2 regions of the Paenibacillus sp. DS2015 genome follow, and region 1 is predicted to be linked to the other one. Evidence: predicted binding sites of a transcription regulator. Region 1 holds the regulator's gene; the other holds the start of a gene.
The links. Region 1 encodes NrdR, which represses ribonucleotide reductase genes. Its sites were predicted from a motif close to AACACNATATATNGTGTT; they were not measured.
Positions count from the first base shown of each region.

Region 1 (15,697 bases):
AAATCGTAGAAGTTTAAGGTCCAAGTATCTGTTTGGTAGCTGCCTGAGCCAATGCTATTGTCTTGTGATATACCTTCAAACAAATTACTTGTGCTTAACCAATTGTTAGCCCGTCTATCGAAATCATCATAGGTTCTAAGACTCATTTCGTAAGCTATAATGGTCTTACTCGTAAGGTTTTTAATGGTTAGGTTCACTTCTGGATTACCAATAGAATTATAGGTCACGGTTGCTTGTTCGACTTTTAATGGGATGTTTTTGTTGGCTATTAGCTCTTTCTTGAGATTCGCATTAAATGTATCAATTTGGGTTTGCACCAACTTTATGACTTGAGCCAAATACTCCTTGGAACGGTAATGTTCTCTGGCTTTTTCGTAACTGGTGCTTTTTATATCAGGCTCATCATAATGATCAATAAGTTTAATCGCACTACCTAAATAAATTCCACCCTCATGAGTTGATTGAGCGACAACATAGTCATTGTATTTTTTTGAGGTACCTGAATTAAAACCAATTATACTAGAAAAATAGTCATATTCATTTACCCTTTGGGTGCCTGGATTATAAAAAAAGTCCACGATTTTAACTTCGAGAAGGTCTTTTGTTTTATTAACTACGTACTTTCCGGATAGGGTGAGGGGCAAATTATTGTAATAAATACTGTTACCTTGTTTGTCAGAGATCGAAATTGTATTTCCGTTTGAAGTGATGTTGCTGCCTAAAGTTTCCGAAAGGAGTCGAAGAGGGGCCATTGTAGTGCCTTTAATAATTTGTACTGGCTCACTCAATATAAAGGAAATTCCATTAACGGTTGCTACCTTGCTGCCAGGTTGTAGGGTAATAACGATTCCTTCCTTTTTTGCAGTTATGATATTGTTCTTTGCTTCTACCGACAGACCTAGTTTTTTTAAAACAGGTGTGATTGGGACCAAAGTCGTTCCTTTAACTACGATAGGAGGCTGTGATAAAGATAGTTTTTCTCCTTCTACTGAAATTTGGATCTTGCTCTCAGCATTGGCGACGTTCAAGATGGGAAGCAGTAGTGTAAGGCATAGCAGAATCATAAGCTTTCTTGTCATATAAAGTCCCCTTTTTATAGAATATGCATAGCCATCATTCTACAAGTAATGTCAATACACTACAACTATAAAATCCTATAACTGTGAACGGTTATTTCCGGCGTAATATATGAAGCTTCCATAGGAACGGCAGTCCTCACACCACTAATAATGTGTTTTTTCTCATTAAGATTAGATGCCTAGCCTAAAGGAACAAATAATTTACAACAAAAAAACCACATGTAAAGGTGGTTTAAATAATTAAGTATGGTGGGTTCTGAGAGGTTTGAGCCCTCACCTCGACCTGATGATTAAGAGTCAACTGTTGTACTGAGACTAAGCTAAGAATCCATTATCGGAGGAATCTGGGGAGTCTGGGGACTTGGAACCTCGGGAACCTTGGGAACCTTGGGAACCTTGGGAACCTTGGGAACCTGGAGACCCTCAGCCCTGACCTAAATCACTGCCAGTGACGCCATCTTTCAGCGTTGCGCTCTCCCAGCTGAGCTAAGTTCCCGAGATAAATCAACGTTGCTTATACTCGAGCCAAGGTTCCATTACATTCAGCAACCCTCAATAATTCGCCAGAAATTCATTGTCATATCAAATTAATTGCATGTATTTCATAAATTTCGTGAACTTCTCATTCCTCGAATGTTCCTTTGGATAGAAGACCTTTCAGTTCCTTCATGAACATATTAATATCCTTGAACTGTCTGTATACAGAGGCAAAACGAACATATGCTACTTCATCGACAGGATGAAGTTCTAGCATCACGAGCTCACCTATTTGCTGGCTATCTACTTCGGCTACAGCGGTATTACGAAGCGCCTTCTCCACTTCAGATACAATCATATCAAGTTGCTCCACGGACACTGGGCGCTTCTCGCATGCACGGATTAACCCCCGTAGTATTTTGTCACGACTAAATTCTTCGCGGTTACCATTCTTCTTAATGACGATCAGTGGTGTTTCTTCCACTTTCTCGAATGTAGTGAATCTACGACTACATTGCTCACATTCGCGTCGGCGACGAATAGATTTGTTCTCATTCGCTGGACGTGAATCAAGCACTTTGGTACCCGCATAATCACAGTATGGGCATTTCATTAGGTGTTTCACTTCCTTTTCGTTGGATTTATCAAAATAATTACTTTTTTTCCATAAATTAAGTATATCTTATAGGTTATGAAGATTGTATTTATGACACATAATACTTTTACCAACAGCGAGGAGGTGAACGATAATGAGCACAAGCAACTCCAACAACTTAGTTGTAACCAAAGCTACTGCCGCACTAGAACAATTGAAGTACGAAATCGCTCAAGAACTAGGAATTAGCATTCCTCAAGACGGATATCAAGGTAATATGACTTCTTACGAGAATGGTTCCATCGGAGGTTATATCACTAAACGCTTAGTAACGATTGGTGAACAACAACTAGCTGGTCAATTTAAATAATCAATGTAGACTAACAAGCAAAGTGTTGGGTCAGGCTGAGAAGCCGCACCAACACTTTTTGTCATATTCAATTAGAATTCATCGTAAATATCGGTATATTTCTCATAATAATATAATACACGTTGTACATAATGCCTAGTCTCACCAATAGGAATTTCCTTAATCGTTTCTTCTTGACCATCCCACAGACCCTTGTCCATCCAACTTCGTACATTTCCTTGACCTGCATTATAGGCTGCAATAGCTAATGTCCTATTATTATCAAATTGCTTAGATAAGAAAGAAATGTACCAGGTACCCAGTTGAATATTAGGCCTCACTTCATGCTTGATACGATCCAAAGACACATCAGGAAGCTTGGCCATTTCCATAGCCCATTTAGCCGTATCTGGCATCAGTTGCATAATGCCAAGTGCACCCTTCTTCGACTCTTTACCTGGCTTAAAGTTAGACTCCGCTCGTATGATAGCGGCAATTAAGAATGGATCGACTTCATACATCTCAGCTTGTTCAATAATTTCTTCTTTATAAGAGATCGGATAGAACCAAGACATCCAATTCGTATTGAAAAAAAGGAGTATGACAAAGGACAGAAAAAGAAGTAACAAGACTCTCTTTTTACGTAACAGCCTCATACAAGACCTTTTCGAAGCCAGAATTCATCCACTTGTCGCTCTGTGTCCACTAAGCTGTGGCTATTATCAATGACCCAATCGGCCCTATTTCTCTTATCTTCAATATCCATTTGAGCCCCCAGACGCAGATCTGCTTGTCCAGAAACCAATTGATCCCGCTTCATGAGCCGTTCCTTCTGAAGGGCACGAGGGGTATAGACAACCATGACTTCATGAATTACAGACTCATACCCTGACTCATACAGTAGTGGAATATCTACCACAACCAGCCGATCTGGATCATTCTCTTCCAATGTCACCATTCTTGTTCTTATTTCTTGACGAATCGCTGGATGACTTATAGCATTTAGAGCCTTAAGTTCTTCAGGATCGCTAAATACGATGCTACCGAGCTTCTTCCGATCAAGTGTCCCGTCACTTTGTAGTATAACTTGTCCAAAATGTTCAGCCACTGCCGCCAATACGGGATGACCCGGGAGCATAACCTCCCGAGCAATAACATCCGCATCAACAAGCATAGCCCCTTTCTTGATCAGAAGTGAGGACACGGTACTCTTACCTGTGGCTATACCGCCGGTTAACCCGATATGCATGATTTCACCTCATAACAGCTTCATTATTCCCATAATAATTAACATTAACGCCGGCAATGCCGTGACATGACGTGTCCATGACTTCGTTGCGAAGCGGAATCCCGCTCTCATTCCCATGACTAGGAAGCTTCCACTGAACACAGCTATAACAGCAGCCGTCCATAGTGGGGAAAAACCCAAAAGAGCTGCTCCAAGTCCTGCCCCGAACGCATCAAGGGACAACGCAATACCTAACCACATCGCTTCAAAACCCGAAATACTTCCTGACTTATCCACATCTGCTGATGATGGCGTCCGCAATATTTGAATCACAAGTCCAAATTTACGAATTTCAAGAGAGAATACAGGTATTTCAATGACTTCCTCTGCTTGACGATGCACAATGTTATTCGGTTTCGCAGTATCAGCAACAACGCCTTTTTCTTTCTGCATCAGTAATTGCACTAGTGACCACGATCCCATGACAATCAAAATAATAGCACCTACGGCAGATGCTGCTGCTCCCGACACTACATGACTGAGAAGAACGCCCACCTGCATCGACAAGAAAATGATCACTCCAGAAAGCAGCGAAATGATGATAATCGAAAGCAGGGGTATTTTCATTTTCCTCAGACCATATGTAATACCTACGCCAAAACTGTCCAAACTAAGCGCGAAAGCCAATAACATCATTGAAACCATGTGACTGAGCACCCCGGTCCCCTCCCTGTCTCAAGCGGATCTCCCGGAACATTCGACTTTACCCGGTAATCATCCGCATCCAGTTGATATTCTTTCCGTTATTATATGGAAGAACAATCGAGGGGGTGCACATCCATCTATATATTTACTTGTACAGCTGGCACTTAGGGCAATAATGCGTTCCTCGCCCTCCTACAATCGTCTTCTCGATCATGGAACCACAATTCTCACAAGGTTGAGCCTGTCGTCCATACACCTGAAGTTGATGCTGGAACATGCCCATTTCTCCTTGTCCATTCACATAAGACTTAATAGAAGAACCGCCAGCTTCCACCGATTCCGATAGTGTGCTTACAATAGCATTGTGTAATCGTTCAAATTGCGAATCCGTCAAGGAATTTACGCTTTGTTCCGGGTGAATTCCCGCCTTGAATAACGCTTCATCCACATAGATATTCCCAATCCCAACCACATATGCTTGATTTAGCAGAACAGACTTTATCTTCGTCTTCTTACCTATTAGCACGGCTTTGAATTGTTCTAGCGTGAAGGACTCCTCCAATGGTTCAAGTCCAAGCTTGGACAAAGGGGGGAGTTGAAATTCCTCACCTGGATTGAACAGATGCATCGTTCCGAATTGACGTACGTCCTTATAACGTAATTCTGTACCATCATTGAAATGAAAGATAACATGCGTATGTTTAGCTACAGGGTCCGAACTCGTAAAGAGACCATATCGTCCTTCCATTCGTAAATGGGAGATCAGTATCAGACCATCCATTATGATCCGTAGGAACTTCCCACGTCGCTCTACTTCGACAATGGTATGTCCTGCAAGCATAATTTCAAATTGCTTTATATCATCAGGACGCTGAATAATTCGCGCCAAGTGTACCGTTACATGATCAATCTTTTTACCTTTGATTAACTGATTCAAGGTTCTTCTAACCGTTTCTACTTCCGGTAATTCCGGCATGCTGTCATCACCTCTTGACCATTATAACGGAATATGAAGCATTTAGGGTGTTTATTTGGCTTCATACCAGTTCATTCCATAACTAACTTCCGACTTCAACGGCACAATAAGTTTCAAGGCTTGGCCCATGATTTCTGGTACCAATGATTTCATCAACTCTAGCTCATCTGCAGGCACTTCAAAGACTAATTCATCGTGTACTTGAAGTAGCATGCGGCTTTTCAATTTCCGGTCTGAGAGTGCCTGATCCATGTGTACCATAGCTAACTTAATAATATCAGCCGCTGTTCCTTGAATAGGCGTATTCATCGCTGTCCGTTCTGCAAAAGAACGAATATTGAAGTTACTAGCATTAATCTCTGGTAAATAACGTCGTCTACCCAATAACGTTGTGACATAACCGTCATTTTTGGCTACTTTTACGATATCACCCATATATTTACGTACACCTTGGAACACCTCGAAATACTGTTCAATAAATTTCGCAGCGTCCTTGCGAGGAATATTGAGGTTCTGTGATAGACCATAATCACTGATTCCATAAACAATACCGAAATTAACCGCTTTGGCGGAGCGACGCATGTCGGCTCCTACCTCTTCAGCTGTGACTCCAAACACATCCATTGCCGTCTTCGTATGAATATCCATGTCATGGATAAATGCATCTTTCAAACCTTCATCATCCGAAATATGAGCTAATACACGCAGTTCAATCTGTGAATAATCGGCCGCTAGAATGGACCAGCCAGGTTCAGAGGGTACGAAGACTTTACGTATTTTGCGTCCTTCTTCAAGTCTAATTGGAATGTTCTGAAGATTCGGAAATTGACTGCTAAGTCTACCGGTTGCAGCAATGGTCTGCCGATAATACGTATGCACTTTACCGGTCTTCGGAGATATCTCCTTCAGAAGACCTTCTACATAAGTAGACTGTAACTTCGCAATCGTACGATAATTCAATATAAGTTGAACAATATCATGGTAAGGAGCTAACTTCTCCAATACTTCCGCATCCGTGGAATACCCTGTTTTTGTCTTCTTAATGACAGGTAAACCTAACTTCACGAACAGAATCTCTCCAAGCTGCTTAGGCGAATTAAGATTAAATTCTACCCCTGCGATTCTATAAACTTGTTCCGTAAGTTCGCTGATTCGTTCTTCAAACTCCTTACCTAACTGTTGTAATTCTTCAGCGTGGACTGCAATGCCTTGCTTCTCCATATCTGCCAAGATACGTGATAACGGCATCTCCAGATCATGAAACAATGAACTCATCTCATTCTCACTTAGAGCTTGTTCCTGCTTCGGAATAATGTTAAGTAACGTAGCCACTTTGCTTGCTATATGTTTGCTTAGAATGTCCGTATCCGGTACTTTGTATTTCGCACCCTTACCAAACACATCCTCGTCAGCGACCATGGATGACAGACCATATTTCGCTGCTAAGTCACTTACCGTCTGGTTAGCCTCCGTTGGATCCAGTATATATGCTGCAAGCTGGATATCGAAGGAAGCCCCTGCAAAAGGTACGCCATGCCAATGTAATGCAAGATCCATCCGATGTAGATCATATCCTCGCTTCGGCGCATTAGCATCTTGTAACCAGTTCATGATTGGCTCCGCTTGACTCGATTTCACAAGCTCAAAGGGAATATAATAATGTCGATCCTCTGTAGACAATGCAATCCCTATAACCTCCGCACGATGCGGATTATCACCACGAGTCTCTACATGTAATACCTGAACCTCTGGTAACCGTTCAAGTATCTCATTCATATTACTTACCGTAATGACTGTAACGTCAACATCTATCGCTGGTTGGGCATCCGCACCCTCTTCCCCCTCAGCATGACCAGCGGAGAAAGATAAACGTTCAAGCAATGATTTAAATTCTAATTTGGCCAACGCTGGACCTGCCGACTCTTCCTTGAGGCCTGTAAATGCCATTTCATCCAGTGATTCATCCAGCGGTACTTCACGGAAAATCGTAGCCAGTTTCTTGCTGAGCGTCGCATCATCCGCATGTATCTCCATTTTCTCTTTCATTTTTCCCTTTAACTCATGTGTATTCGCAAGGACTTCCTCAACTGTTCCGTATTGATGTAACAACTTAAGGGCGGTCTTCTCTCCAACACCCGGAACGCCAGGAATATTATCTGACGGATCACCCATTAATCCCTTTAAATCGATAATTTGATGAGGCTGTAAACCATACCGTTCTTGAATGCTCTCAGGTGTGTAGAGTTCAATATCTGTTACTCCTTTACGAGTAAGCCCTACCTGAACGTTCTCAGATGCTAGCTGGAACATGTCCTTGTCGCCTGAGATGACCACCACCTGCCGTCCTGCCTTATCTGCTTCTAGAGAAAGCGTACCGATAATATCATCAGCTTCATATCCAGGAAGTTCAAACTGTGCGATACCCAATCCACGTAATAGTTCCTTAAGCAAAGGGAATTGTTCAGATAGTTCAGGTGGTGTCTTTTGACGTCCCCCTTTGTATTCCTCATAATCGCTATGTCGAAAAGTAACTTTCCCTGCATCAAAAGCGACCATCATGTGCGTCGGTTTATAGTCTTCAATGAGCCGTAAAAGCATGTTTGTAAATCCATACACAGCATTCGTATGTAGTCCCTTTGTATTGGTAAGGGGTGGCATTGCAAAAAATGCACGATAAATAATACTATTTCCATCAATAAGAATTAACTTGTCCATAAAGCACCTTCCCTTTTTAAGAACATCCTTATTTCATGATAACATACGACTATGCAAATAGAGAAAAATCCATCTATTTTCAGTCAAAAAAGAGACTGTCCTAGGGTCTTGTTAGACCTTTGGCACAGCCTCTGGGTGTCATTCTTCACTACTGGTTCAAATCTGGACGATGGCCTGTGACAAGATAGACCACACTTTCTCCAATATTGGTTGCATGATCACCGATCCGTTCAATATATCGACCCACTAATGTAAGTAACATAATCTGTGAGATGGAATCTGGGTGGTCTATCATAATTCCATACAACTCCGTAATCATCTGACTGTAGAGATGATCTACTTGATCATCATCCTGTGCCATTTTGTAAGCAAGATCTGTATTCTCGTCTAAATATGAAGTAATAGCCTCTACAGTCATCACTTTCACAAGCTCAGCCATATGTGGGATGTCAATGAGTGGTTTAATTAATTGCTGTCCTTGTAAACGCATCGTAACTTTAGCTACATCAAGAGCTAAATCCCCCATACGCTCCAAGTCACTAGCAATTCTGAAGGATACCAAGATTCTTCTTAAATCTTTCGCAACGGGCTGCTGAGTCACAATCAAACGTGAACCAATTTCCATAATCTGTTCTTCCATAGCATTCAATTTAGCGTCATCTTTCACGATTTGTTGAGCTTTGACTGTATCCAACGTATTCAACGCTGTCACAGCACCTTCTAAGGCAGCAATCACATGCTCCCCCATATTTTGCAGAAGTGTGCGAAGCTCTCCTAAGTTATGATCTAGCTCTTTTCTCTGTATCATGTGGATAATAATCTCCCTTCTCGTTATATCTGTTCTTACTATATATACATTCTAGTCCTGAATTCATTCTTTTAGTTGCTACATCATCTTATCCAAAACGACCTGAGATATAGTCTTCCGTCCGTGAGTCTACAGGATTCGTGAAAAGAACCTTTGTATCGTTAGATTCCACCACTTCTCCATTAAGAAAAAATACAGTTCGTCCTGAGACACGAGCAGCTTGGTGCATATTATGCGTAACCATTACGATGGTGTAATCCTCCTTCAGTTCTTGAACTAACTCTTCAATCTTAAGTGTAGAGATAGGGTCAAGTGCAGAGGTTGCTTCATCCATAAGGAGAATATCCGGTTGCACCGCTAATGCCCGAGCAATACATAGTCGCTGCTGTTGTCCCCCAGAGAGGCTTAAAGCTGATCTTTTTAAATAATCTTTAACTTCATCCCACAGAACCGCCTGACGTAAACTTTGCTCTACAAGTTCATCCAGTTCCGCCTTCTGCCGGACACCATGCAGTCTAGGGCCGTATGCTACATTATCATATATAGACTTTGGGAAAGGATTAGGCTGTTGAAATACCATACCCACTTGCTTACGTAGCGCTTCAACATGAACATCATCCCCATATATTTCTTTGCCACTGATCTTCACAGAACCTACAATTTGCGTTCCATTAATCATATCGTTCATACGGTTCAACGTACGTAGCAAAGTGGATTTACCACAACCAGAGGGGCCGATAAATGATGTTATCGTTTTTTCTGGAATATCAAGATCTATATCCTTTAAAGCGTGGTAAGCTTCGTAGAATAGATTTAATTGCTTAATGTGGATAATAGGTTCCATTTGCGGTTCGTGTCTCCTTATTCATTACGTTATATTTATATCCTTCATTTTAAAGCTCATATGTAAATGCTGTGCCCCTGAATTGTAAACTGTGTGTAAAATATAGCGCGACTACTTCTCCATACAATCATTACCAAGCTCTTTTCGTACATTCGCAGCTTGCTTGGCTGTTGCTTCAGCCAGTTGATGAACCACTTCCCCAGCATACTCAACGGATAAAGCCACCTGCTCCATTTCTCCAAAAATTCGGCTTCCCTCGCTTACATCCATCGCACTTTCTTGTATTTGTAACATACCTATTGTGGTCGACTCGCTGGTTTCGATTGCGATACTTCTAATGTTATTTAATAAACTTGAAATATCTTCAGCTAGATGGCGCGTATGCTGTGCAAGAACTCTAACCTCACTCGCGACAACCTGAAATCCTCGTCCATACTCACCTGCATGCGCTGCTTCAATCGTAGCATTCAATGCTAGAAGACCACTTCTACCCGCTACCTCGGCTATGTCTTGGGTTAATTTAGATATTACACCTACATCCTGCAGTAGTTTACTCACCTGATATTGCCTAGAAGTAAGACTTTCTACAACACTGTTATAGGATTGCTGCACTTCTTCTAACTTAGTCTTCCCCGTTAACGACCATTCTTTCATATTTCTACACTCTATAATCGTTCTATTTGCAGCATCAGCTACTTGAAGAAGAGAAGCTTCTATATTTTCTACATGACCATAGTTGTCTTTGACTGTTAACTTGCGACTTTCCTCTGCTTCGAATTTCAAGCGCCCTGAGACCATCATTAAATCTTGAACCGTTAACACACCTTTAAATTGACCCTGATCCACTAAAATCACACAGTCATAAAAATGTTTCTCGGGTCGGTTCAACGCTTGCTCGATAAGCTGACTTGCTGATTCACGAATATCCATCACTAGTGCCTCGTAGTTAGCAAATGCATGAATGTGCCTCATCTCATATAGATCAGCTGCAAATCGTCCCATCAACCTACGGTTAAAAGCGTCCCTCATTACGAGTGCCTTAGGCCTGTTATCCTCATCTATTATAACTAGACAGGGGTACTCTGGGCGATCGCGTAGTATATTCATCACATTACGACAAGTAGTCTCCGAATTCACCGTTGCTACAGCTCGGGAATAGGTATCAATAGCTACAGAAGACATCACAGGTTGTTCGATTTCATTTTTATTCTCTGTAATGATCTGAATATCCTTCCTATGCTCTGTATCTAATTTATCTTTCTTAGCAGTCTTCCGTACCTCTTCTACTAGTAAGAGTGTCATGACGATCTCCCCCAGGGTATCATTGTAAAATACATTAGTGTTAAAAGATCGCTATGATCTTCATAATCCATTAACTAAATGAGGTTGTTCAAAAAGTCATCTTTTGATCACGAAGCATTTCAAGTGGCCTAATCGACGTCGAAGATTGAATTCAGCCGGTCCTTCCGGTGCTCACGTAGGTACTGCCTACGCTCCGCTCCTCACTCCCTTGCTTCATCCAATCTTCTCGGTGCTGAAAAGTCGACTTTTTGAACACGCATTAAATGAAATATATCAGATCATGATTATCGGAATGTTAAAGCGCATGAATTGTAATGTAAAGATTTCAAAGATTTCAAAGATTTCAAGAAAAGAAGCTCTCATCATTTACGTCAAATGATGAGAGCTTCTTTTCTTATTAACAACTAACTTGTACCCCACACCCCTAATGGAGTCAATGTGTACCGATTCTGGATCTAGCTCAAGTTTTTTACGGAGTGAACTGACGTGCACATCCACTGTCCTTTGTCCGCCAATATAATCAAATCCCCATACTTCATTCATTAAATCATCTCTTGTAAGAACTACGCCCGGCTTACGCGCTAAATATAGCAATACTTCGAATTCCTTTGGGCGCAAATTGATACTCAATCCTCCCAACATGACTTCATATTTCTCGGGAAATATTTCAAGTTGGCCCAAAGAGATCATAGATGAGGTTGAATCAGCTGCATTCTTCTCATCTTCAATCCGTCCAGAGACTCGCCGCATCACTGCACTAACTCTAGCTAAGAGCTCCGAAACGCCGAAGGGCTTCGTAATATAATCATCTGCTCCTGATTTAAGACCCTGAACAACTTCTTCCTCAGCATTCCTAGCTGTCAAAATGATGATAGGTGTAACAACACCTTGTCCTCTTAGTTTGTTCAGTATTTCAAACCCATTCATTCCAGGCAACATAAGATCCAACAATATCAGGTCAAATGACTCCTGTGATGCCCGCTCATAACCTACCAACCCATGGTCTTCCATCGTCACTTCATAGCCCTCTTGAGATAAATTATATGATAGTAATCTGGCTAATGTAGGCTCATCCTCAATTACCAATAATCGCTGTGACATGCGGTACCCCCATTTAAAATAAACTTAGTTAATCCTAACATCCACATCATATCACCACAATGTTAACAGAGTGTAAATTCTAATAATAAATGTTATCTTTCCTTTACGCGTCATCCGCATCTTATTCCGAGTCTTGCAGCATGGGCAATTCTACTCTGAAGGAAGAACCAATATTAAGCTCACTTTCTACGGATAATGAACCCTGATGTAAATCGACAAGATGCTTCACAATAGATAAGCCTAATCCTGTCCCCCCTGAAATTCGTGAACGAGCCTTATCTACCCGATAGAATCGTTCGAATATACGTGGTAAATCTTTTTTGGGAATCCCCATGCCTGTATCGGTAACGGTAAAAGAAATCGTCTCCTCTTCTTCAGACCGTTCATGGTGTTCCACAACCACCTTAACTCTACCTCCATCTTGGGTATAATTAATAGCGTTAGCTAAAAGGTTCATCAATATTTGCCGTAATTTATCTTCATCTGCTTCCATATACAATTCTTCAGGTACTTCCGCTTGTAGACTAATCCTTTTTTTCTCGGCAACAGCTTCCATCATCTCTAACATTGAAGCGACAAATGAAGAGAGATGAACAGGTGAGAACGAAAGTGGAATTCGTTTAGATTCAATTTTAGATAATTCTAGAATATCACCAATTAATCGATTCAATCTTTCGCTTTCATCATATATGATTTGTAAAAAGGATCTCGCCGTCTTCTCATCTTTCACGCCGCCAGCGAGTAATGTCTCAGAGAACCCCTTCACAGCTGCTACAGGTGTCTTTAACTCATGCGACACATTAGCAACAAATTCACTACGCATATTCTCTAATCGCCGTATGGCAGTCACATCCTGAAATAGGAATAACATGCCCTTATATGGACCATCCCCTGCATTCATCGGAACACCATCCAAACGTATGATTTTCTCATCCGGATTATATAAGGTGCGTTCTTCATGAATAGGCTCACGATGGCTGACCCCTGCTTTAAAAATCTTCGACAATTCGTAATGCTGCTTCATCTCCAAATACGATTTACCTAGCAGCTGTGAACTTCTAATACCGAGCGTCTTCTCGGCAAATGGGTTTACCATGGCAATGTTATCTTTATCATCAATCATCACGATACCGCCGGTCATGTTATCCAATACACTTTGTAGTAAATCCTCATTATCTTGAATAATCTTCAATTGTGTCTGGAGACTATCCGCCATAATATTGATTGCATGAGATAATTGCCCTACTTCATCATGCCTTTCCACTTTAACGCGAGCTGTATAATCCAGATGAGAGAAGCGTCTGGCGACCTTGGTTATTTTTTCGAGTGGAGAGGTAAGGCTGCCCGCCACACGGTAACTAACTATGGCTGCTACTGCGAATAATACGATTAGCCATACGGCTACAAGCGTCCAGGCACGTCTCATGCCCTCATCCACGGATTTCAAACTTACAGACAATCGAATATACCCATCATATAGATTACCCGATTTAACAGGTGCAGCTACATATAACATGTCTTGTCCTAGTGTAGAGCTGTATCTAATTGAGTATCCAATATTCTTCTTATCTGCTGATTGAATCTCTTTTCGTCCTTTATGATTATCCATTTGATCCGCATTACTCTCAGAATCACCAATGACATCACCATTGTGATCAATAAACGTTACCCTAGAGTTCGTTTGATCACCAATTTTCCGAGCCTCAGTTGAATAATATTGTACAGCTTCCTCCCCCACGATAGAGTGGAACTCAAATGTGCTACTCAGAAGCATAATTTCCCTGTACATATTATCTTCAAGCACTTCGATATGAGAATCTTTAAATACTTTACCCATCACTATACCGGCTCCAAGTATGGTTACTCCAATCATAATCATCAGAATAAACGTTAGCCTAGAACGAAAGGGTCTCATGTTATCATTCTCCCTTAGCTTAATTATTCGTTTCAATCGTCTTAACTGTCGGTTGTGAAACCGAATGCGATGGAACCCATTTCTTTACACAGGCATGAAAAAGAGTGGCTAACGGCTGTTGAACCATAATGCCTAGCACGACTGGAACAGATGCCTTGGGAGAAAAATAAGTCATCGCAATGACCATACCCAGTGATATATTACGCATGCCAGAAGCATAAGATAGGGTTATTTTTATTTCTCTAGAAGGCTTACGTAATAGGTTCGATCCATAGAAGCCTAGAATGTAACTTAATCCAACCACAAGCACAACGGAAGGGATCACAAGCACCATATCATGCTTTAACTGTGTCACGTGAGGGGCAATAGCAGCAGCATTCAACATAACAACCGCAGTGAATCCAAGTTTGGACAAAGGAATGGCTATAGGAGCCGTCTTCTCCTTAAGCTTACCACGAGATATTTCATATAACGTAACGCCAACCACGGTGGGAAGAACAACAATGACTAGCAGATCTTTCATTAACTTCACGCTGTCAAATGTAATCTGTGTGCCAAAGAAAGCTTCGATAAGTCCTGGAACCACTAACAAACTTAATGCAGAATCCAGCACTACCATGGCTAACATGAGAGGAACATGTCCATGGGATAGTCCCACCCATAACACAGAGGAAACGCCGAGCGGAATAATCGTAAACAGGACTAAGCCTACCGTGTAATCCGAGTGAGCTCCGAATGATAGCCAACCTATCCCATAAGCTAACAATGGGGCAACCCCATGACTTAATATAATGGTTAATATCATAGGTGCCGGTCGTTTCACCACCCATTTCAGATGCTCAATCCCACAGCCAAGAGCCATAACGAACGTGACATAACCAAATATATAAGGAGACCACGAAACGAAGGGCATTAGCCAATGACTTAATATAAATCCAATAATAAGCGATGCTGGAATAATGAGAAACATATATTTTTCGTAGCCCTTACTAAAAGACAACCCCCAACTTCTCACGAACTTCATCATCCTTTCTCATGCTGTTTATGTATTCATCATCATTTCTTCTACTGTAGTATAATAGCACATCATTAATCGAGTCACTTGTACAGCATTGTATTATTCCGATTCAAAATAGACCCTAACCATACTTCATGGTCAGGGTCTCTATTGGGTTAATCCTGAGTTATTCTACTCTGTAAATACTATCCGTTCACAACTTCCCCGCCATTCACATGCATAACTTGTCCACTAACATAAGAAGAATCATCAGATGCTAAATAGACATAAGCCGGTGCTAATTCCTCGGGTTGTCCAGGACGCTTCATAGGCTGCGTTGATCCGAATTCACTCACCTTTTGCTCATCAAATGTAGATGGAATGAGCGGCGTCCAGATTGGACCCGGAGCTACGGCGTTCACACGAATACCTTTTTCGATAACATTCATTGAAAGAGCCCGTGTGAAGCTTACGATAGCTCCCTTCGTTGAGGAGTAGTCGATGAGTGTAGGATTGCCTTTGTATGCTGTAATTGAAGCCGTATTAATAATTGTACTGCCCTTCTTCAGATGCGGCATCGCAGCCTTAGTTAGAAAGAACATACTA
Region 1 covers NZ_JBNPWS010000004.1:12,552-28,248, forward strand. Annotated here, with positions in the region: gene J2T13_RS05095 (copper amine oxidase N-terminal domain-containing protein) at 1-1,079, opposite strand, end outside; gene nrdR (transcriptional regulator NrdR) at 1,702-2,169, opposite strand; gene J2T13_RS05105 (small, acid-soluble spore protein, alpha/beta type) at 2,306-2,521, shown strand; gene J2T13_RS05110 (lytic transglycosylase domain-containing protein) at 2,593-3,156, opposite strand; gene coaE (dephospho-CoA kinase) at 3,153-3,749, opposite strand; gene ytaF (sporulation membrane protein YtaF) at 3,759-4,445, opposite strand; gene mutM (DNA-formamidopyrimidine glycosylase) at 4,579-5,409, opposite strand; gene polA (DNA polymerase I) at 5,461-8,124, opposite strand; gene phoU (phosphate signaling complex protein PhoU) at 8,273-8,932, opposite strand; gene pstB (phosphate ABC transporter ATP-binding protein PstB) at 9,021-9,776, opposite strand; gene J2T13_RS05145 (methyl-accepting chemotaxis protein) at 9,888-11,078, opposite strand; gene J2T13_RS05150 (response regulator transcription factor) at 11,445-12,179, opposite strand; gene pnpS (two-component system histidine kinase PnpS) at 12,301-14,094, opposite strand; gene J2T13_RS05160 (bile acid:sodium symporter family protein) at 14,114-15,109, opposite strand; gene J2T13_RS05165 (SDR family oxidoreductase) at 15,298-15,697, opposite strand, start outside.

Region 2 (15,697 bases), on a different contig from region 1:
ACATAATTCACAATGGACAAATTAAATTGGAGCACCCAATCCAAGAAGTCATGGACGTTTTCATACGTAGTAACTCGATGAACATGTACTCCATTTTCGATCTCGTGAACTGGACGATTGGGAGCTGAATTTGTAACAATATGAATCTCCGTATTCTCATCTTGTAATTGTCTAGACAATTCATAAACATGCGGTGAGATTCCCCCAATAATAACTGGAGGATATTCCCAGGAGATAATCAAAATAGAATATTTAGAAGACTTCATAATATCCCTCCCAACATTTATTTGTCAGACAAAGAATAACCGTTAAAATATTCCCACCATCTATTTTGTTCTATTAATGGAATACTAGATCGATTCTTCAGAAAGGAATATGAATCAAAACTATCCACCTTATTGTCATCGAACACTTGTAGAATATTGGATCGATAAATCGTTACATATGTTTGAATATCATCTTTTACAATACCGAAGTCCGCGTAAAAAAAATGATGATGTATATGGGGAATTCGCATGATTAATGGTTCCGAATCTACTTCCATTGGAAACAAATACTGTGTGAATTTATATTCGAATGAAAGTGCAGTTAATCGAACGGACCGTTGTAATTGCATCCATGATTTATTAAAGTGTTTCGAAATCATGAACTTCATCTCTTCATCAAGGGCTGTATGAAAAATCAAACTAGCATTGCTATATACTAATCCTTCAGCCACGTCTCACATCTCCTCAAATAAATGGACAGAACAATCAATCCTGCCAATCTACTAGTATTTCACTTATTCCTTCCATAGGAGCAGTAAAGGTATGTACACCGCCACCCTCCCATTTCACAATCCCCGAGGCGTATTTCTTCAAGAAATTAAACTCTACTTCGTATCCTGCGGGTACACTTACGTCGTAATACCAAGTAGGATATCGATACACAATACTATTGAAAAATGGACCGATAGCCTGATTGGAATCCCACTCACCGAGCTCAAACAGATTTCCAGATAAATACACGTCAGAACCATACTCAGTAATTGCATTAGTCACCACAATTCGCACGGTTACTGGTACGGCTGTTAACATACTCAGGTCGGATAATATATTACTTACGAACCCATCTCGAGTTGTTACTTTTATGGAATGATAACCTGGTGTTACCGCAGGAATCTCAGGAATCCTCACCACGATACTTTCTGAGTTCCATGAAATAACTTCAACAGCATTATTGCTGATATCAACGTATCCTTCTTCTTCTCCTAAATGCATACCATGAATGACTAATGTACTTCCGGGCATAGCTACTCGAGGAGAGAAGTGCGTGATTGTAGTACAGGAAGTCGTCTCTGATACCGATGAGTAAATGGAAACCGTTAATGGTTGAAGAGCACTCGAAGACAATTTCCCCTCACGATCTACCGTTATTCCATCTGTAGGAAATATCTCCGTTAAAGAACTCAAATAACGGCCGCTGGGTAAGGAAGTATTCAGATCTATAAGTTCTTCACAAGTCTCATTGAGATTAACTATGACAAGCACTACATCGGATACATAGGTCCGTTCAAAGACTAATACTCTTTCACTAATATGAAGCACCTTCATAGCTCCATAACATGTAGCTATATTCTCTCGCCTTAAGCGGTTAAGTTTAGATATTATTCTATAGGCTGCCGTTGTTTGGCTAAAAGAGTTCATCATTCTGCGATTATCTGGATCATTCTCACCGGTCATATATTGCTCTGTTCCATAGTAAATCAACGGAATACCTACAGATGTAAGTAGTAAGGACAAGGCAATATCGGTAAAACGAGTGTCCGTATTTCCCTTTGTAAACCTGCTCATATCGTGATTATCCAAGAAGATAACTTGATCGTTTGGCCACTTATAATATTCGAAGGATTCATCTATCATATTAATAAACTGACTGAAGCTCACATTGTCTAGTAATACCTGTCGTAGAGAATGACTGTACATAAAATGTAGTAGGCTCATACCATTTTCATTTGCGAATTCTGAGTTTACATGCGAACCTTCATGCTCAAGCAAAAACCATTCCCCGAATATAAATGCTTGCTTTCTGCTATAAATAAATCCAGATAATGATTTCAGCCATCCAGGCGGAATATGCTTAGCCGCATCTATCCTAATTCCATCAACTCCTAGATCTAGCCAAAATTGAATTCCTTCACGTAGTATTTGATCAATTGTGGGATTCATGTGATCCAAACTGGCAAGATCATATAAATTTCGATACAGGGAATTTTCATAATTCTGAAAATCTGTTCCACCATTATGTAGAAATATACGTTCAATATCTTCTGAATACTTAGCAACGAGTTGACCCTTATGATAAAGCGCACCATTCTCCATGTAATTCGGCTTCAGTTCAAGGGCAGGAGAGGTATGGTTTGGTGTGAAATCTATGAGTACCTTTAGGTGATTCTGATGAGCCACCTGAATTAGCTCTAGAAATTTGTCGAGTGAGCCAAAATAAGGATTGGGTTTCATGAAGTCCCTTGGCCAATAACCATGATAAGACGCTGTACCCTCCTCATCTTCCATGCACGTATGAACATTCTCTACAGGTTGAGAAATTAAAATTGCCCTTACACCTAATCCGGGTATATATCCATCCTTGATCTTTCTAATAATACCTTCCCAGTCGCCACCCAAATATTTTCTTAAGTTCAATTTATCTTTGCTAAATAAGTCACTATTTGCATAGTTATCATGATCTCCATCATAGAAACGGTCCGTTACAATTTGATAAATACTGTGTCTAGAATCCAGCATATTCGCTCTTATCGAATACCAAGGTATCTACTTCTATTATATTTTCCTTAATCTTTGACACATGTTCTATAAACTCAACATTGATGTCGAACTTATCTTGTAATTCTTGTTTGCGCGACATTCTCTGTTCATAGGTGAAATTGACATATTCTCCGTAGGATACTTCAACCTTATCTGGTAACAACAGTACAATGGGGCGTTTTGAGAAGATTCTTAGTAATTCTAGCGCATCATGGATTTGTTCATCATCGCTATATCCGACAATTAGCAAATTGTAATCAGGGTCAAAAGCTTTCAACATCGCAAAACGCAGTGAATTAAAGGCAATATTCGAAGTTGGGAGTATAGAGCTTTGACCGGCCATTATAATCCATTCAAATCCATCTTGTTCAGCTCTATTCATAATAGTGTCTATATAATATGGATATTTATCGAGAGGCCTATGTGCTAGAAACTTAAAAATGTCACCTTCTGGCTGATTAAATAGATAACCTGTAGGTTCCGTAATGAGTGCGGTTACCTTTATACCCGATTTTTTGAATTCTCTATACAAACCCAATTGTGTCGTAAACTTACCGATACACCCTCTTGTTGCAAAGATACCAATTCTCTTAATTTTTTTGGTTCTAGCAAACATAGTATATTCGTTCTCAAACTGCTTCAAGTAATTATCGATCATAGTTCCACTTGTATCATACTTATTGTCAACTTCACTTAATAGGGAGTCACTAAAGCCATGAAACACTTTAATTTCAACATGATTTGCATTCATCCAGCAGATCGTATCTTTATCATAAATTTCGTGGACACTCACCACTTGTATTCCTTTAGAGGAAGCATCTAATACTATGTCCCTCCACAACGATAGAAGATCATGTTCTTCGAATACTTCTTTGTTGCCACCGAAATAAGTACCAGGATCATTCAGGATCAAGGTGTCGATGTCTTCCAACCCTTGACTCATAGAATTATGGATACATATATTCGCAGTTGTACCGTCAATAATTTCGCCTGTATCCTCGCCGCTTTGAAATACAAAATCAATAACGGATACAATTTCAAAATCCAGCAGATCACGGAATCTAATTAACCCCTGAGTTATCTTATTAAATGGATAAAGAGCGACTCTTTTCATACTATTCCCTCCCTATTGATTATGAGTTAATATATAGTTTTCGCTCTATCAATTTACCCGTCAATTGGCTTATATCCAGAACACACTCGACATGATCTACATTGAATGTATATTTAAGGTATTCCTTACGTTGTTCAATTTCTTCTTTCGTTTTTATAATATATTGATTAAAATCCATTTCGATCTTATCGGGAATTAATAAGGCAAAAGGTTTACTTCTATTCCCACCGTAAATCCGTAATATATCCATACAATCTTGGATCTCTTCATCGTCATCATATCCCACAACCAACAAAGTCACATCGGGCTGAAAGGCTCGTAGATAAGAAGTTTTAGTAGCAGCAATGACAAAGTTGTGGTTTGGTAATAATGAGCCTTGCCCAGACAGTAAAACGAAATCATTATCATTGTGTTCTGCCTCTCGAACGGCTGCGTTGATATAATAAGGATATTGATCCAATCTTTTTTGAGAAATGAATTTCATAATGTCGCCACCTGGTTGATTAAATAAAGATGCCGTAGGTTCAGAAATAATAGCTTGAACCTTTTCTCCTGCATTTCTTAATTCTCGGAACAAAGTCATTTGCGCTGTGAACTTACCTAGACAACCTCTTGTTGCAAATATCCCCACCTTACAAATATTTTGATTATAATTAGACATGATGTTATCAAGATTGAAATAATTTAAATAAGTGGATACTTTATCCTCTGGAGAGGGAAAGACATATTCTTCATTCAATCGTTGCTCCAAGGAATATGGAATTTGTGGATCTACATCTATTGTAATTTCATGGTCTTGTAACCACATAAGACTTTCTTCGTCGAAAATCTCATGTACGCTCACGACTCGGACATTTTTCTCATGAGCTGATAATACTAGTGTCCTCCAAAGTTCTTTTAAATTATATTGACTATACACCCCTTGATTATTACCAAATGAAGTCCCTGGATCATTTAAAATCAAGGTATCTACAGCACTAAGCGCTTCTTCAATATTATCAGTAATAACAATACCTGATGGTTTTCCCTCGATAATTTGACCCGCATCTTCATTGGTATTAAGGACAAAATCAATAATAGACGTTATTGAAAAGTCCGTAAGATCTCTAAATCGAACAATTCCCTGAGTAATTTTATTGAATGGATATAGAGCAACATTTTTCACACACACGCCCCCTTTATTGTAATTTTTTAACATTTATATGATTGATTTATAGATTACAATATTTAGTATATTTTATCAATATATTTTATTTTTAATATTTTAAGGTAAATTAACTCTATATCTATTGACTCACTATCTATTGAGATGCTAGTCTTTAAGATAATATAATGATAAGGGTGACCTGTATATTGAAAAAGATAACGATGAAAGATATTGCTCAGCGGGCTAATGTTTCTATTGCAACGGTAAGCTACGTTCTAAACAATGTAGATAATCAGAGCATACCCGAAACCACACGTTATAAAATTTTACAATTAACAAAAGAGCTTAATTACATACCTAATCTCACTGCCCGCTCACTTGCTAAAAAGAAAACGGGACTGATAGGGATCCTTATTAATAAATCTCCTAATATGCCCTACTGGAAAAGGGGAACTTATCTCTCATTTGTTGAAGATTTGGAACAATTATTGACCTCAGCAGGATATCATACGCTTCTATTTTCCTTAGATTCAACCCATCCCTTTCTTGATATCATTGTTGAGAGAAACCTAGAGGCTGTTATTCTAATTGATGTTAAAGATGATATTTTCTACTCCATATCTTCTAACTTTGTTGAAGGCGTTCCTTTGATTCTCGTTGATAGTTTAGTTGAAGATAACTTATTTAAACAAATTAATTATGATTTCCATTCTGCTTTACAATTAGCTCTATTAGAGAATGAAGATCCCTCACAAGTATGTTTAATCATGGAGAACTATAATAATTTATCATTGGTTAGCCATATCCTCGAAGGAATCGACCTATCAGAAGATGCCATTTTCGTTATTCATGATCTTTCTGAATTGGAGTCCTTTTCCCAAAATAACCCCTTCACAAAGGCCATTGTCATAAATGAATTCATTGGAAATTATATCGAGAAATTAGATGTGTTTACGGATATAACTGTCATCTGCACATGTAATTGTCCAGAAATCCTCCAAAGAAATACGCAAAAAATTATATTCAAGGAGAACAAATCTGCTACTGCCTTTCGTTTAATTGAACATCTTTTAAAAAATATTGACTACACTGCAACAGGTACTAATAGATATTATGTAGAAGTACAATAGTTTTTTTGATTGTAACTTAAACGCTTAAGCGAAAGGGATGATTGAATGGATTCACAGATTTCAACTGTCGCAGTCGGGCAAACTCAAGGCGCAATAAAACCTATGCCTACAGTATGGAAAAACAAGCAATTTCTAATGTTATTATTTTCTTATGCTATTTCTATATTTGGTAATACGTTTCACAGTATTGCATTAAATTTATGGGTTCTACAGGTGACCGGTAGTGCAAAAATGATGGCGGTCATTGTTATAACAAATCTTGTACTAAGTTCCTTGTTAGGATCTATAGCTGGAACGTATGCTGACAGAATAAATCGCAGAAAAATAATGTTAACGACCGACTTAATAAGCTGTGGGCTGGTCCTGATCATTGGAGTTTTAATTTATTTACCGAATACACCCTTTTTTCTTATTGTCATATTAACAGGACTTGTCACAGCTTCATCCTTGTTTCAATCTCCTGCTTATCATGCATCACTTATTAATGTTGTTGGTAAAGAGCACATTCAGAAGGCCGTTGGTTTAATTAATATATCGGAAAATATTTGTAGAACCGTAGGCTTTTCGGCCGGGGGTATTTTCGTGATCGCATTCGGAGTATCAAATGCTATTTTCTTTGACGGGATAACCTTTTTAGCTTCATTTTTTCTAATTTTATTCGTTGGTTCTTTGCCCACACCTTCAAGAACTAATCAATCTAACAAAGAGAAAAAGAAATTTATCGAGGATTTAGTTACGGGTGTTCGCTTTATTTGGAATGATCCCTTTGCGAAAGCTGTAATCATCTTGTTACCTACACTCACCCTTTTCTTTATGCCTTCGCTAATGCTGACTCAAGTCATGGCTATCAAAGTGTGGAACGCTAATCCATTTCAATTTGGACTCATGGAAGCCTGTATTCCACTCGGATATATGTTAGGATCAGGATTGATTTTTTATTTAGGCACCAAAATAAAAAAACGAGGTAAACTAATCATGGTAAGTTTACTTTTAATTGGTCCTATGTACATCCTTCTATCCTTCACTTCCACCGCTTATACAGCCATCCCCACAATTCTCATCATTGGATTCATGTTTTCATTCTGTACATTACTCATTAACATCATTCTTAGGCTCGAAGTCTCCGAAGAACTCCAGGGACGGGTGTTTGGAGTATTAGGCTCGATCATGAGCGTTGCTCCCTCAGTTGGTCTAGCTATTGCATCGTATTATGCTGATATTTTCAGTTCTACTTCTGTCATGTTCTCTATTGGAGGTCTACTTCTTTTCTTCGGAGTATTCGCAGTTATCAAATTAAAAGTGATAAAAGGATATGATTGAATCAATTTCATAAAAAGAGACAAGCGATTCTGATATTCCAGTCGCTTGTCTCTTTTTCCGGCTGCTCATGACAGCATTTCGATATTTAAATTGATAAATTCAAATGAAACTCCCCCGCAGTAGTACGTTATAGATGATGTACCGAAAGCGCCCTTGCAGGATGTTTTTTTATGTTATTGAACTAATAAACTATTATTGCACTAACGTGTCCCGTTAGCGTAATCGTCAGATGTCCAATGAAACAAATTCCTCCCCCATAATTTTTTACACGTAAGCGTCTATACATATTTTTTCATAATGATAACGTACCCTTCGTAGACGGAATAACATCGCCTGTTATCCTAATTGCTTTCTTCAACGCATCGCCGAATGCCACGAAAATCGCCTCATTTATATGGTGTGTATTTCTGCCGTATTCCAAATTGATGTGCATGGTTATCCCGCTATTATGTGCTACAGCGAGAAAAAACTCTTCGGTTAATTCGGTTTCAAACTCGCCTGCTCGTGTTGACGGCATTTCCACGTTAAACACTAAAAAAGAGCGATTAGATATACTCAAATCCACTAATGCTAAGCTCTCATCCATAGGTATACGTGAGCTACCATAACGGTTTATGCCTTTTTTATCCCCTATAGCCTTTTTGATTGCTTGCCCCAAGCATATTCCAATGTCCTCAACCGTGTGATGCCCATCTATCTCTAAATCACCTTTGCAATCCACATTTAGTTTTATTCCTGCCCTAAAAGCAAAAAGCGTGAGCATATGGTTAAAGAATCCAATTCCCGTGTTGATGTTGCCTTCACTGTATTCATCGAGATTAAGCTCCAGTTTAATTTCTGATTCTTTTGTCTTTCTGTTAATTAATGCCTCTCGCACCATAACAAACTCCCTTCTTAACTGAGGTATTGCCTTTTGGTATTGCTAGCCGAATAAATTAGATTAAGACCACATCCTTTATCACTTTACTTCTCTAATATATTACCGCGATAAAGTAATAATGTAAAGTAATGTAAGTCAGCCGCGCTATTCTACCCGTTAGCTAAATGGGCTGCCGAGGCCGATTATCATTAAAGTTTAGTAATATCGGGCGCTGGACGGAGAGGTATCCATCAAGAGTGCCTGGGATGGGCACTCTGTTTACGCTCACGATTCCCGAGATCCAACCCGGGGATGAAGCTTAAGCGGAAAGGAAATCATAAGATTCGTTGGACGATTCTTTTCTGAGAGGGGCATATTCATATTGAAGTACGAACTTGGCCGTTGCCTGCTAGAGGAAAGGCTTCAGGAAGCAGGAATACCGCTGGAACGGCTGGCGCTTGAATTGCGGGTGAGACGGGAGCGGCTGGATGACTTTATCGACAATAAAAGAGTGATGTCTCTTAAGCTCGCAATTTCGATCGCCGATACGCTTCAGTGCGAGGTGCGTAGCCTGTACGAATTAACATCTTCCTATGTCTAATTATAGGCAGTTTTTCTTTTGGCCAATAACCAACAATCAAGGATAACAAAACCTAAGTCCTGCCCGTTAACATAACGAAGGCGGCCGAATCTTTTCCGGTTGCCTACATTGTGTATTATGGAGCTATCGTGTCCCGTTAGTTGAACAACTTCAATTTCAATTTTTTGCGCATACATATTATTAATCTTCTATACTGGTTTACTTATAAATCTTTCGCTTTAATTTTATTGAGTTCTCTCTTTCTTTCTTTTGCTAAAGATTCTCGACCTTTTATCCAAGCTGATATAAGTAAAACAGTTCCCCCAATGGATGCACCTAGTATATTTTCTGTGGACCTTTCACTAAAAAAATCAATAATGTACCCATAACTAAACAATCCAATATAAATGACTGGTAAAACTGCACCTACAAAGACAGGTCCACGTTTAGAGATAAAATATTGTACAACTAAAATCCCTACTGCGATAACAAACTGAATAACATGTTCCATTTTCTTAATCTCCCTTCTCTGCTTTATATTTAGCAATGATTATTTTTGCGGTTTCTAAACTGAGTTCCTCATCAATCACTAAATTTTTAATCATGTTCACGAATACTACATCATCTTCCTTACTATGCAGCTCAATCTTCTTAATTAACTTATCTAACATCGCACGCACAGTAGGGTAAGATACATCATAATCATTGGCCATGTTTTTCAATGATCCAGAGTTTAAGATAAACTTTCTAATGAACTCCAAAGATTCTTTATCCAATGATAATACCCAAGATGGAACTTCTCCTCTTTCCATTTAACTCCCCCTTTTTTTAATTATATTAAACTAATTTTTAATAATATTCAATAATATATTAAATATATTTATTATCTTTAATTTTCTTTAAAAAATACTGAGTCTATCCCTTAATAGGTTAAGTAGTTTGTAAAGTGATTATTATTGTGTAATTTCTGCTCATAACCTTTATTATTTCATACCATACTTATATACTTTTATTACTCATAACTGCCAGTTAGTTTAATAAAGCATAGTCAGTCTACAACTTTATCTTTCAGATTAACACTTTATTTTCTCAACATTTATTACCTACTTACTCTACTTAACTGCTCATTTGCTCTAACAACAAAAAAGAGACATGACAAAGCATGCTCCTCAAAAATTATATCCTGTGATCTTAATAAAACAACTGGTCTAATGTATGCTATAACATAAAAGACCTTGCTAGCACTAACACCGGCAAGGTCCTTTATGTATTTCTTGAAAACCGCTCTTTATATCAGTAATTGAATCTTAATGGAGATTATATTGATTTTAGAAACGGTATAGGCTTCCTTAGCTATTGCCATCGGACCTTTAAGTCTTGATACAATTACACCTACAGAACATTAGATCTGTAAGCTCAACCATTAGTATTTTTATCATAATTTATGAACAATTATTCAATCCTGCATTTTTGTACAAACGAATGAATAAATTTAGCTTTTCTCAATTTATGTGATCCACTTTTCGCAGCTGTTGCGGTAGTTTTCGCAGCTTTCGCGATCCATCACAACAGCAGCCCCAAGTCCAGCACACCTCACCCTACGAACACTTACTATACCCACAGTTACTACACGTCTTACATCCTTCGATGTTAATCAGTGAAGCTGTACCGCAAGCCGGGCACAAGTCACGAGAGGTTTGCGACGAGGCTCTATGACCAGTGTCTTCCGTACCATGATCCTCAACTAATGTTCTCTCAAGGGTAGGTGCTACGGGTGCTGGATCGTGATCATATCCACGTCCTACACCACTCTGCACATGGGATTCTAATGCTTTTGCGACGGCGTCTGCGATCGATTCTACGCGGTTCACACCAAAGCCAATAGCTCCGGAACCGCCGATTCCCTTGAGGTGCTTAATTAAGAGTTCCACCTTATATCCATGATCTCCATAGCGAAGGAATAAGGAGCATACGCGACCCAATGCCTCGGCCATAGCGAATACGTCCGATCCAGCTTTCCCTACATTCAAGAAGATTTCGCTAGGTATCCCCTCAAGATCGTTGATTGTAATATATGCCATTCCGAATGGCGTATTCACCTTATACGTGGCGCCACGTAGAACTTGTGGACGACTCTTGTACTGCTTGTCCACAACTTTCTTTCCTTGTGGCTCAACGATCTGAGCGGCTGTAAGACTTCCACCTAGCGATTCTAGAGCAGCATCTTCGCCTGCAAAGTGATCCGCCACTTGCTGTTCGGCTTGCTGTTCTGTCTCCTCTACTAGCACCTCTACCTCTGCTGATTCCTTCTTGCCTGTGTTCAACACTTGTACATCCCGGCTACCATCACGATAGATCGTTACGCCTTTGCAACCCAGATCGAATGCCATCTCATAGAGCTCTGCTGTCTCTTCTACGGTAAAGTCGGAAGGACAGTTGGCTGTTTTTGAAATAGAGCTATCTACCCAACGCTGAATGGCAGCTTGTACACGAATATGATCTTTGGCTGATAGATCCATCGAAGTTACGAAATAATCCGGCAATTCCTGACCGGGATGTGCTTCAAGCCAGTCCTCAGCAATCGGTACGAATTGCTCGTCATACCCTAGACGACTTTGACGATAATATTTGAATGCGAAATACGGCTCAATCCCAGTTGAAGTCCCTACCATTGTACCGGTACTCCCTGTTGGCGCTTGAGTAATCACTGTGACGTTACGCATTCCCTTTTCTTTAATAGCTTCGCCTACTTCTGGGAAGGCTTCTGTCATATTACGCATAAACCCGCTTTGTAGATATTTCTCAGCATCGAATGCTGTGAATGAACCCTTTTCTCCAGCAATTTCAGCCGATGCCAAATAAGCTTCTCGAGCCATAAAGGCATATATTTGATCAAGGAATTCCAATGATTCTGGACTACCATAACGGATGTTCAACTTAATCATCAACTCTGCAAGCCCCATTGTACCGAGACCTACACGACGCTCATTCTTCTGGTTTTTCTCATTTTCTTCAAAGTGATAAGGTGTCTTATTAATGACATTGTCCAAGAAGCGCACGGAATAACGAGTCGTTGTGGCAAGTTCATCCCAATTCACATCATGTTTGTCTTCATCGTAGAACTTCGATAAATTAATCGCAGATAAATTACAAACACCCCAAGCAGGTAATCCTTGCTCTCCACAAGGGTTTGTACAAATAATCGGATTAAAATACCAGCTATTAGACATATCATTATAATGTTCCATGAACACTATGCCGGGCTCAGCAGATTTCCATGCGGCATCAATAATCGTATTCCAAATTTCACGAGCTTTCACCGTCCGATAAGGAATAACTTTTCGTCCAGCCTTTTTCCACTTCTCTAAGTCGCCATCCCATACTTCATTGTAGTCAGGCTCTGTCGTATCCGGAAATACTAATTCCCAATCTAAATCTTCTTTAACAGCCTTCATGAACCCGTTACTTATACAAACGGATAGGTTAGCATTCGTTACTTGTCCCATCGTCTGCTTCACCGTTATAAAGTCTAGTACATCAGGGTGCCAGTCATTAATCATCAACATGAGCGCTCCACGTCTACTCCCGCCCTGTTCGATTAAACCCGTGGTATAGCTGAACAATCCTCCCCAGGATACAGCGCCACTCGATGAGCCATTAACTCCCTTTACAATAGATCTACGTGGACGAAGCGATGACAAATTAATGCCTACACCACCACCACGTGCCATGATCTCTGTCATCTCCGAAAGTGTGTTCATAATACCACCGCGGCTGTCTTTTGGAGAAGGCACAACATAACAATTAAATAAAGTAAGTTCTTCACTCGCACCAGCGCCTGCCGCAATCCGTCCCCCAGGAACAAGCTTCCAGTCGTCTAGCAAGTAACGGAATTTGTCTTGCCATTCTGCTTGAAGTTCAGGTGTTTCCTCAACAGAAGACATAGCCTTCGCCAAGCGATCCCACATTTCTTCCGGTGTCTTCTCAATATTCAAAGTTAATTTCTCAACATCAGACTCTACCAGCTCGCCACTGCGTGTTTTTACGGTTACCCTTCTACCCTCGCGCTTAACAATTTCGCCAACTTCCTTCGTAGGGAATTTAGGATCATCCTTCGTCAGGACCAGAACCACATCCCCTACCTTAGCGTTATTAGTGTCCGCATCCTTCCACGCGTATCTATCCAGAAATATCTTCTCACTTAAGCCTTCTAATCGGCGTGTATGCTGTAAATTACTCAAAAAAACACCCTCCTATTAATAGTACTCATGAATTAAAGCCCAAGATTCCAAATCAATATATTACAATATATTGTGCTCAGATTATTATACTACACTACATATTGTAACTCCATCCTCTATTTGTGAAATTAAAGTTAACAAAATTTACTCGCAGTATTCCTCCCACCTTACATTTAATCTTCAATGCATAGGATCTACAATGCTACGGTAGTATATAAAAGAATCTGATGGTTGACGAAGACTTAGCCAGTAATATCAGAAAATATGTTTAGAAAAACACAAAATGGTCTATATCATACTATATGCAAACTTATGTTTGGAGAAGTCTCAGCTAACATTGGATTCGCTACAGCTGAAACAACCAAACAAACTTTTATACATTACATATCAGTCCTAATAGAAAAGGCGGTAACCGAATGATTCAATTTCAAGGAATTAACAAGGTCTATGAGAACGGAAATGTAGTGCTTAAGGATATTAATCTAACGATTAAGGAAGGTGAAATCACCGTACTAATCGGTCCAAGTGGCTGTGGCAAAACAACGACAATGAAGCTGATAAATCGTTTAATTAAACCCTCCAACGGTACAATAACCCTACACGGTGAAGATATTTCTACCATAGATCCCGTAAAGCTTCGTAGAAAGATAGGCTATGTGATTCAAAGCATCGGACTGTTTCCCCATATGACCATTGGCAAAAATGTGGGTGTAGTGCCCCGCTTGCAAAAATGGGAAAAACAAAAAACGGAAGCAAGAGTAGACGAGCTCTTAAAGCTTGTAAACTTAGATCCCGACTCATATAGAAGTCGTTATCCCTCTGAATTAAGTGGTGGGCAGCAACAGCGAATCGGTGTCATCCGCGCTTTGGCTGCGGATCCAGCAGTTATCCTAATGGATGAACCTTTCAGCGCATTGGATCCCCTAAGTCGTGAACAGCTACAAGAAGAACTTATTCGTTTACAACATGAATTGAAAAAAACGATTGTCTTCGTCACACATGATATGGATGAGGCCATCAAAATTGCCGATACCATTATATTGATGAAGGATGGCGAAATTGTTCAAACTGGACATCCCGAACAAATTTTGCGTCATCCAGCAAACGATTTCGTAAAAAACTTTTTCGGTACAAAAAGAATGCAGGACAATGTATTAGAAGCACCCACTGTAGACGAAGTCATGATAGAAAATCCAGCGACCTCGTACCCATCTAGAGGGCTTGCCTCTGCAATGAAAATGATGGAGAAAAGACGTGTGGACTCCTTGTTGATCGTCGATAAAGATAACCATTTACAGGGTAGTATATCTATTTATCGCGTTTTGGACCAATATGGCGAGGAAACCAAAACCGTTGCCGATGTCATGATGCCAGTTGTCCATATCGTGCAAACCGGAACTTCTCTGTCCGTTGCATTGAACATCATGACTGAATATCAATTGTCTAATTTAGCCGTTGTAAAGGGCGACAACCAATTAATCGGTATTATTACGAGAGGAAGTGTAGTGAGTCATCTGGCAGAAGTCTACTCTCCTCAAGTTCATGGGGGCGATATCGATGCCGAAATCTAATTTTGTTGTCACTTATTTGAAATTTCTGCAGGAACGTTATTTGGATATTTTGACGGCTATTCAACAGCACTTAATCATCACTGCTGCTTCTATCCTTCTAGGTATACTAGTAGCCGTTCCGTTAGGTATGTTTCTGGCGAAGAACAAGATTAAATGGCTGCATACGTTGATCTTTACTATTACCAATATATTTCAAACTATTCCAAGCCTAGCTCTTCTGGCTCTTCTTATTCCACTCATGGGAATTGGGATAAAGCCGGCAATCTTCGCCCTTTTTCTATATTCCTTATTGCCTATTCTACGCAACACATACGCAGGCTTCACCTCTGTCGATCCTGCCATGCTAGAATCGGCTCGCGGCATGGGTTTTAGCGCGACTCAACGGCTGCTGCAAATTCAGCTTCCACTTGCCTTTCCTTACATAATGTCTGGTATTCGTGTCACTACGGTCTATATTATTAGCTGGACGACACTAGCAGCCTTGATTGGTGCAGGAGGCTTAGGGGAGCTCATCGTTTCCGGTATTGGAGTGAACAAGAAAGAACTTATCATAACAGGCGCCGCTTCTGCGATCCTGCTAGCCTTACTAGCTGATCTGTTATTTGGAGCTATTGAAAGATGGGCTTCTCTTAAAACAAACAAAATAACCAAACTGCAGGTGGAAAAATGAAAAAAATAACAACACGGATTGCCACCTTATGCTTTATTTCCATATTGTCATTGGTCGTCTCTGCATGCGGTAAGGGTGCCACAGATACGATAAAAATAGGTGCGCAAACATACACAGAAGTCAAAACTCTAGCTGAGATGTATAAGGTTCTTATTGAAGATCGCACAGAATTAAAGGTCGAAATTGTACCTGATCTTGCATCCAGTCCTATTATTATCTCAGCCATGAAGAACAATGAAATTCAAATGGGCACCTTATATT
Region 2 covers NZ_JBNPWS010000002.1:92,420-108,116, reverse strand. Annotated here, with positions in the region: gene J2T13_RS02325 (glycosyltransferase family 4 protein) at 1-266, opposite strand, end outside; gene J2T13_RS02320 (hypothetical protein) at 284-718, opposite strand; gene J2T13_RS02315 (alpha-amylase family glycosyl hydrolase) at 753-2,783, opposite strand; gene J2T13_RS02310 (DUF1611 domain-containing protein) at 2,770-3,918, opposite strand; gene J2T13_RS02305 (DUF1611 domain-containing protein) at 3,938-5,083, opposite strand; gene J2T13_RS02300 (LacI family DNA-binding transcriptional regulator) at 5,287-6,195, shown strand; gene J2T13_RS02295 (MFS transporter) at 6,241-7,515, shown strand; gene hisB (imidazoleglycerol-phosphate dehydratase HisB) at 7,808-8,392, opposite strand; gene J2T13_RS02285 (XRE family transcriptional regulator) at 8,757-8,975, shown strand; gene J2T13_RS02280 (hypothetical protein) at 9,178-9,465, opposite strand; gene J2T13_RS02275 (DUF2089 family protein) at 9,470-9,766, opposite strand; gene J2T13_RS02270 (adenosylcobalamin-dependent ribonucleoside-diphosphate reductase) at 10,553-13,195, opposite strand; gene J2T13_RS02265 (ABC transporter ATP-binding protein) at 13,612-14,766, shown strand; gene J2T13_RS02260 (ABC transporter permease) at 14,753-15,436, shown strand; partial or broken gene J2T13_RS02255 (glycine betaine ABC transporter substrate-binding protein) at 15,433-15,697, shown strand, end outside.
Region 2: J2T13_RS02270 (adenosylcobalamin-dependent ribonucleoside-diphosphate reductase) is a predicted target of NrdR. The motif match lies at 13,255-13,272, and genes of this name have one in related genera.